2 regions of the Micromonospora sp. NBC_01412 genome follow, and region 1 is predicted to be linked to the other one. Evidence: riboswitches for the same ligand, from Rfam matches in the RefSeq annotation. Region 1 holds a riboswitch; the other holds the start of a gene.
The links. A riboswitch is a leader RNA that binds a small molecule or an ion and turns the genes downstream of it on or off. The one in region 1 is predicted to bind glycine.
Positions count from the first base shown of each region.

Region 1 (3,400 bases):
CCAGCTCACCGGCTCCATCTCCGTGGTCGCGTTCAGCTTCATCGTGCACGACCCCAGCGGGATCATCCCCCGGTCCAGGGCGTAGTCGAGGTCCGCCAGCCGCCGCAGGTACCGCAGCATCGCCGTCTCCGAGTGGTGGCTGCGGAACACCGTATGGGTGAGGAAGTCCGAGGTGCGCGCCAACGCCGCCGGCAGGGCCGCGTCCACGTCCCCGTCGACCCCGGTCACCCCGAACGCCGCCCACACCGCCGACAGGTGCGCTGCCGTGGTCGTCTCGTCGCAGGAGATTCCCACCCGGTCGGCGTCGACCAGGCGCAGGTTCACCCCCCGCCCGGCCGCTGCGGCCACCACCTGCGCGGCCCGGCCCGGCACGCGCGCGGTGACCGTGTCGAAGAACGCGACGTCCGCCACCGCCACCCCGCCGGCGCGCAACCCGGCCGCGAGCCGCGCCGCCATGCCGTGGGTACGCTCCGCGATGCCCCGCAGCCCGTCCGGGCCGTGGTAGACGGCGTACATGCCGGCCATCACCGCCAGCAGCACCTGCGCGGTGCAGATGTTGCTGGTCGCCTTCTCCCGCCGGATGTGCTGCTCACGGGTCTGCAACGCCAACCGGTACGCCGGGTTGCCGTCGGCGTCGCGGGACACCCCGACCAGCCGGCCCGGCAGCATCCGCTCCAACCCCGAGCGCACCGCCAGGTACCCGGCGTGCGGGCCACCGAAGCCCATCGGCACCCCGAACCGCTGGGTGGTGCCGGCGGCCACGTCCACGCCGATCTCCCCCGGCGGGCGCAGCAACGTCAACGCCAGCAGATCCGCCGCCACGCACACCAGCGCCCCCACCTCGTGCGCCGCCGTAACCAGCGCGGCGTGGTCCCGTACCGCCCCCGACGCCCCCGGGTACTGCAGGTGCAGGCCGAAGAACTCCGCCGGCAGCTCCTCGGCATCGACGTCGACCACCCGCACCTCGATGCCCAACGGCTCCGCCCGGCTGGTGATCACCGCGAGGGTCTGCGGCAACGCGTCGGCGTCGACGACGTACACGCTGCTGCGGCTCTTCGACGCGCGGCGGGCCAGGGTCATCGCCTCCGCCGCGGCGGTGCCCTCGTCGAGCATCGAGGCGTTCGCGGTGGCCAGCCCCGTCAGGTCGGTGACCATCGTCTGGAAGTTCAGCAGTGCCTCCAACCGGCCCTGGCTGATCTCCGGCTGGTACGGGGTGTACGCCGTGTACCACGCCGGGCTCTCCAGCACGTTGCGGCGGATCACCGCCGGGGTGTGCGTGCCGTGGTAACCCAACCCGATCATCGACACGGCGACGGTGTTGCGCGCGGCCAGGGCCCGCAGCTCGGCCAGGGCGTCGTGCTCGCTGGCCGGCTCCGGCAGGTCCAGGGTGCCGTGCCAGCGGATCACCTCGGGGATCGCGGCGTCCATCAGCTCGTCGACCGAGTCGTAGCCGACGGCCTGAAGCATGCGGCGCTCATCGGCCGGGTCGGGGCCGATGTGGCGGGCGGCGAACTGCTCTACGGTCATGGCGGCGCTCCCGGAAGGGGTGAGGTCGACAGGTCGGCCTCCCCCTGAGTCGCACCCCGGGAAGGGCGCTCCACAGTGCCTGCCCACGAGGTCCTTTTGCCTGAGAGGTTCCGGGGAGGAAGCTGCCCCTTCGGCGCCGCCGGCAATGATCACCGAGCGGTCTCTCCCACGTGGGGTACCGGCGACACCCACGCTACCAGCGTGGCCGGTGCCGGCGGACGTCGTCCCCCCGAGCAGTGGATCACCGGCCCGGGCGGCGGCTCAGCCCGCGACCGACGCCGCCCACCCGCCGGACGCGCCGGCCGCCGCCTCCGGGGCCGGGGACGCGCCGGCGAGGCGGTCGGCCAGCGCCGGCAGCAGCACGCCGAGCGGCGCGTCGGCCCGTACGGCGGCGTAGGCGTCGCCCCGGGTCGCCCCCTGGTTGACGATCGCCACCGCAATGCCCCGTTTCGCCGCCCGGATCACGAACCGGCGCCCCGACATCACCGTCAACGACGACCCGAGCACCAGCAGTGACCGGGCCCCCTCGACCAGGTCGAAGCAGCGGGCCACCCGGGCGGCGGGAACCGTCTCCCCGAAGAACACCACGTCCGGTTTCAGCATCCCGGTGCGGCAGAAGCCGCAGTCGACCGTCCGGAATCCGGCCACCTCGTGGTCGGCGAGATCCACGTCACCGTCGGGGTTGACCGCCGCGGCCACCGCGTCGAACCCCGGGTTGGCCTGCCGCAGCCGCCGGTCCAGCTCCTCGCGGGAGGTGTGGTTGCCGCAGTCCAGGCACACCACCTCGTCGAGGCTGCCGTGCAGCTGCACCACCGGCTCCGACCCGGCCGCGGTGTGCAGACCGTCGACGTTCTGGGTGATCACCGCGTCGACCAGCCCGCCGCGCTGCAGGCGGGCCACCGCCCGGTGCCCGCCGTTGGGGGTGGCCCGGGCGATCGTGCGCCACCCCAGGTGGCTGCGCGCCCAGTACCGCCGCCGCGCCACCGGATCCCGGGTGAACGCCTGGTACGTCATCGGAGTGTGTCGACGCGCCACGCCGCTGGGCCCCCGGTAGTCGGGGATGCCCGACTCGGTGGACAGGCCCGCCCCGCTCAACACCACGACACCGCCCTCGGCGAGCAGCCCCGCCAGCGCGTCGAACGTCTCGGTCACGGGGTCCATGCTGCCTCAGCGACGCCCCGCCGGCGAGCACCGGCCCCGTGACCATCCTCGCCGCAGCGCCGGTGCCCGCGCGCCCCGGCGGCTACCGTGGCAGGTATGCGCGTCGTCATCGCCGGAGGGCACGGCAAGATCGCCCAGCTGCTGCACCGGGAACTCGCCGGCCGCGGCGACACCGCCGTCGGCCTGATCCGCGACCCCGGCCACGCCGCGGCGCTGCGCGCCACGGGCGCCCACCCCGTTGTCTGTGACCTGGAACACGCCGACGCCGCGCAGGTCGCCGCCCACCTCGACGGCGCCGACGCGGTGGTCTTCGCCGCCGGTGCCGGCCCCGGCAGCGGCGCCGCCCGCAAGGACACCGTCGACCGGGCCGCCGCCGGTCTGCTCGCCGACGCCGCCGAACAGAGCGGGGTACGCCGCTACCTGCTGGTCTCCTCCATGGGCGTCGACACCGACCCACCCGCCGGCACCGACGACGTGTTCGCCGCCTACCTGCGGGCCAAGAAGGCAGCCGAGGACGACCTCACCGGCCGCGACCTGGACTGGACGGTCCTGCGCCCCGGCCGGCTCACCGACGACCCGCCCACCGGCCGGATCACCCTGACCCGGCACGCCGGCCCCGGGGCGGTCACCCGCGCCGACGTCGCCCGGGTCCTCGTCGCCCTGCTGTACCACCCGGGCAGCGCCGGCACGGTCCTGGAACTGGTCGCCGGCA
Region 1 covers NZ_CP109528.1:7,083,074-7,086,473, reverse strand. The annotation lists gene gcvP (aminomethyl-transferring glycine dehydrogenase) at 1-1,527, opposite strand, end outside; glycine riboswitch at 1,606-1,706, opposite strand; gene OG617_RS30920 (NAD-dependent protein deacetylase) at 1,789-2,688, opposite strand; gene OG617_RS30915 (NAD(P)H-binding protein) at 2,785-3,400, shown strand, end outside.

Region 2 (3,400 bases), 650 kb from region 1:
GCCACCCTGCTGGCCGGGGAACACCGCCGAGTCCAGCCGGCGGGCGAGTTCGGTGTCCGCGCTGAGGATGGCGCCACCGCGGGGGCCGCCGAGCGTCTTGTGCGTGGTCAGGGTCACCACGTGCGCGTGCGGTACGGGGTTGGGATGCAACCCGGCGGCAACCAGCCCGGCGAAGTGCGCCATGTCGACGAGCAGGTACGCGCCGACGCCGTCGGCGATCCGCCGGAACTTCGCGAAGTCCAGCACCCTCGGGTACGCCGACCAGCCCGCCACGATCAGCTTCGGCCGGTGTGCACGGGCGAGCCGGTCGACCTCGTCCATGTCGATCAGGAAGGTCTCGGGGTCCACCCGGTAGCCCACCGCCCGGTACAGCCGGCCCGAGAAGTTGACCCGCATCCCGTGCGTCAGGTGACCGCCGTGCGCCAGGTCGAGGCCGAGGATCGCGTCGCCCGGTGTGAGCAGGGCCGTCATCACCGCGGCGTTGGCCTGGGAGCCGGAGTGCGGCTGCACGTTGGCGTACGCCGCCCCGAACAGCAGCCGGGCCCGTTCGATCGCCAGCCGTTCGATGGTGTCGACATGCTCGCAGCCGCCGTAGTACCGCCGGCCCGGGTAGCCCTCTGCGTACTTGTTGGTGAGCACCGAGCCCTGCGCCTGCAGGACAGCCCGGGGCGCGAGGTTCTCCGAGGCGATCATGCCGAGGGTCCGCTGCTGACGCCGCAGCTCGGCGGTGACCGCCGTGGCGATCTCCGGGTCGGCGTCGCGCAGGTCGTCGTCGAGTACAGCCACGGTGGCCTCCGTCAGTGGGATTCGGTGAGGTAGGTGCGGTACTCGTCGGCCGTCATCAGCGCCGGCGGGTCGGTCACCCGCAGCCGGAACAGCCAGCCGTCCCCGTAGGGGTCGCTGCCGATCAGGCTCGGGTCGGCGACGACCGCCTCGTTGGTCGCGAGGATCCGACCGGTCACCGGCATGTACAGCTCGGCCACCGACTTGGTGGACTCGACCTCGCCGCAGACCTCCCCGGCCACCAGGTCGGTACCCGGGTCGGGCAGTTCGACGTAGACCACGTCGCCGAGCGCCGAGGCGGCGAAGGCGGTGATACCGACCGACGCCGGCTCGACGCTGTCGTCGACCCACTCGTGGTTGGCGCTGTAGCGCAGGCGCGCGGGAACATCCATGTCCACTACTTCTTCCTTTTCGGCAGGGATGCGCGTCAGCGCGGACGGCGGTAGAAGGGCAGCGGGGCGATCTCCACCGGTTCGGTGTGCCCCCGGACCTGGACACCCAGCCGGGCCGGCACCTGCGCGGCGTCGGCGCGTAGCCGGGCCATCGCGATCGGCCGGTGCAGTGTCGGCGACGGGGCGCCGCTGGTGACCACTCCGACCTGCTCGGGCTCGGCTGCCTCGGACAGCCGCACCACGGGGTCGCCGGAGCGCGGGACGCGCCTGCCGGCGGCGGTGAGCCCGACCAGCGCGTGGTCCAGCACGGCCGGGGCCAGCGGCCCGCAGACCTCGATCTGTCCCATGTGGCTGAGGTCGAACAGGCCGGCCCGTTCTCGTACGGCCCGATGCTCGGCGGCCTCGCTGCTGTAGCGCAGCGGCATGGACCAACCGGCGAACCCGGTGAACCGGGCGCCCAGCTCGACGTGCACGGCGTGCAGGGGTGGTCGAGTCAGGGTCGTCGGACTCTGATGCATGGAGGCGCTCCTTCGTCCCGACGCGGTCGCGTCGTACGGTCGGTTGCCTCCCGCTCTGTCATGGACCTGAGAGCTTCACCGCCGGTCGGCGGTTTGCACCGTGGGTGAGACGACGGATCGTCTGCTTTCCAGAGTTCACCTCGCCTGCGCGGTAACGGGGCCTGAGAGTTTCTTGGGAGTTTGCTCCTTCGGCGCCCCGACGATGGCCGGGGTCTCTCCCGCGCGGGTTCGAACGGTGTCTGTGCAGTTGTGGGCGGTGCTGCCCGCGACCCTAGGCGACCGGCCGAACACGTGTCAACGATGCGTCGCGGGTCGCCGGACCGTTCCCGTGTCGGGCTCCCGCCGGCCACGCGGTCGCCGGAGCTGGGCCGCTGCGGCCGGACATCCCGGCCACATGATCGATCATCAACAATTCTTTACACCGATGTGTGACGTGTGCCATTGTACTGGCCACGTCCGGCGCGACATCGACCCAGATCGACAAGCGTCGACGCGGGCTCCACCCGCAGAAGCGGCGGAACCGACCCACCACAACCGACCTGACGTGCGTGGAGACACGCAGGGACCTCCGCACCCGGCCGGGCCTGGTCCACACCGGACCCGACAACATCCCCCATCGACCCGGCCCCGAAGCCCCGTCGACACCCCGCCCAGGAGGCGACCCCCGATGATCCGACTGTTACGAAAGCGACGCGCCCGGCTGGCCGCCGCGCCCCTGACCCTGGCCCTCGCGCTGGGGCTGAGCCCGCTGGCCGCCCCCGCCACAGCGAGCGCGGCACCGGCGGCGACACCGACCCACGGCACCGCCCCGGCCGACACCGGCGCCGGTGACCGGCACGTCCAGCGGACCCCGCTGCCGCTGGACGAACGCGCCCCGCTGCCCGCCACCCGCGACGAGCTGCGCCGCGACTACGACGAGCCCGACGGCGGGCAACGACGCACCGCCCCGTCCATGCGCGGCCGGGCCGCCCTGGCCGCCGCCCCCTGCGCGACCAGCGACTTCACCAGCCGCACCGGCAGCGCCCTGGTGCAGCAGATCAAGGCGTCCACCACCGACTGCGTCAACACCCTGTTCAGCCTGACCGGCAACGACGCCTACCTGGCGTTCCGCGAGGCGCAGATGACCAGCGTCGCGTACGCGCTGCGCGACGACGCCGTCTACTACGACGGCACCAACCGCACCGGCACCGCCTCCCTCGTGCTGTACCTGCGGGCCGGCTACTACGTGCACTGGTACTACCCGTCCACGGTCGGCACGTACGGCAGCGGCCTGCGCACCGCGATCCGCGCCGGCCTGGACGCCTTCTTCGCAAACAGCCACTCCGGCGACGTCAGCGACGCCAACGGCGAGGTGCTCGCCGAGGCGGTCACCCTCATCGACAGCGCCGAGGAGAACGCCCGCTACCTGTACGTGGTGAAGCGCCTGCTCACCGGCTACAACAGCTCGTACAACGCGTCCTGGTGGATGCTGAACGCGGTCAACAACGGCTACCTCGTGCTGTTCCGGGGCCACCAGGTGCCCGAGTTCGTCACCGCCGTCACCGCGGACCCGAGCGTGCTGGACACGCTGTACGCCTTCGCCTCCGGCCACCGGTCCCTGCTCGGCACCGACCAGGGTTACCTGGTCTCCAACGCCGGGCGGGAGCTGGCCCGCTTCCTCCAGCACACCGCGTTGCAGGCCAAGGCCCGGCCGCTGGCCCGGGGGCT
Region 2 covers NZ_CP109528.1:6,435,296-6,438,695, reverse strand. The annotation lists gene glyA (serine hydroxymethyltransferase) at 1-786, opposite strand, end outside; gene gcvH (glycine cleavage system protein GcvH) at 798-1,175, opposite strand; gene OG617_RS28245 (glycine cleavage T C-terminal barrel domain-containing protein) at 1,211-1,693, opposite strand; glycine riboswitch at 1,833-1,924, opposite strand; gene OG617_RS28240 (collagenase) at 2,361-3,400, shown strand, end outside.
Region 2: it holds a riboswitch for glycine, as region 1 does, so the genes downstream of both, OG617_RS28245 (glycine cleavage T C-terminal barrel domain-containing protein) here and gcvP (aminomethyl-transferring glycine dehydrogenase) in region 1, are expected to answer to the same signal.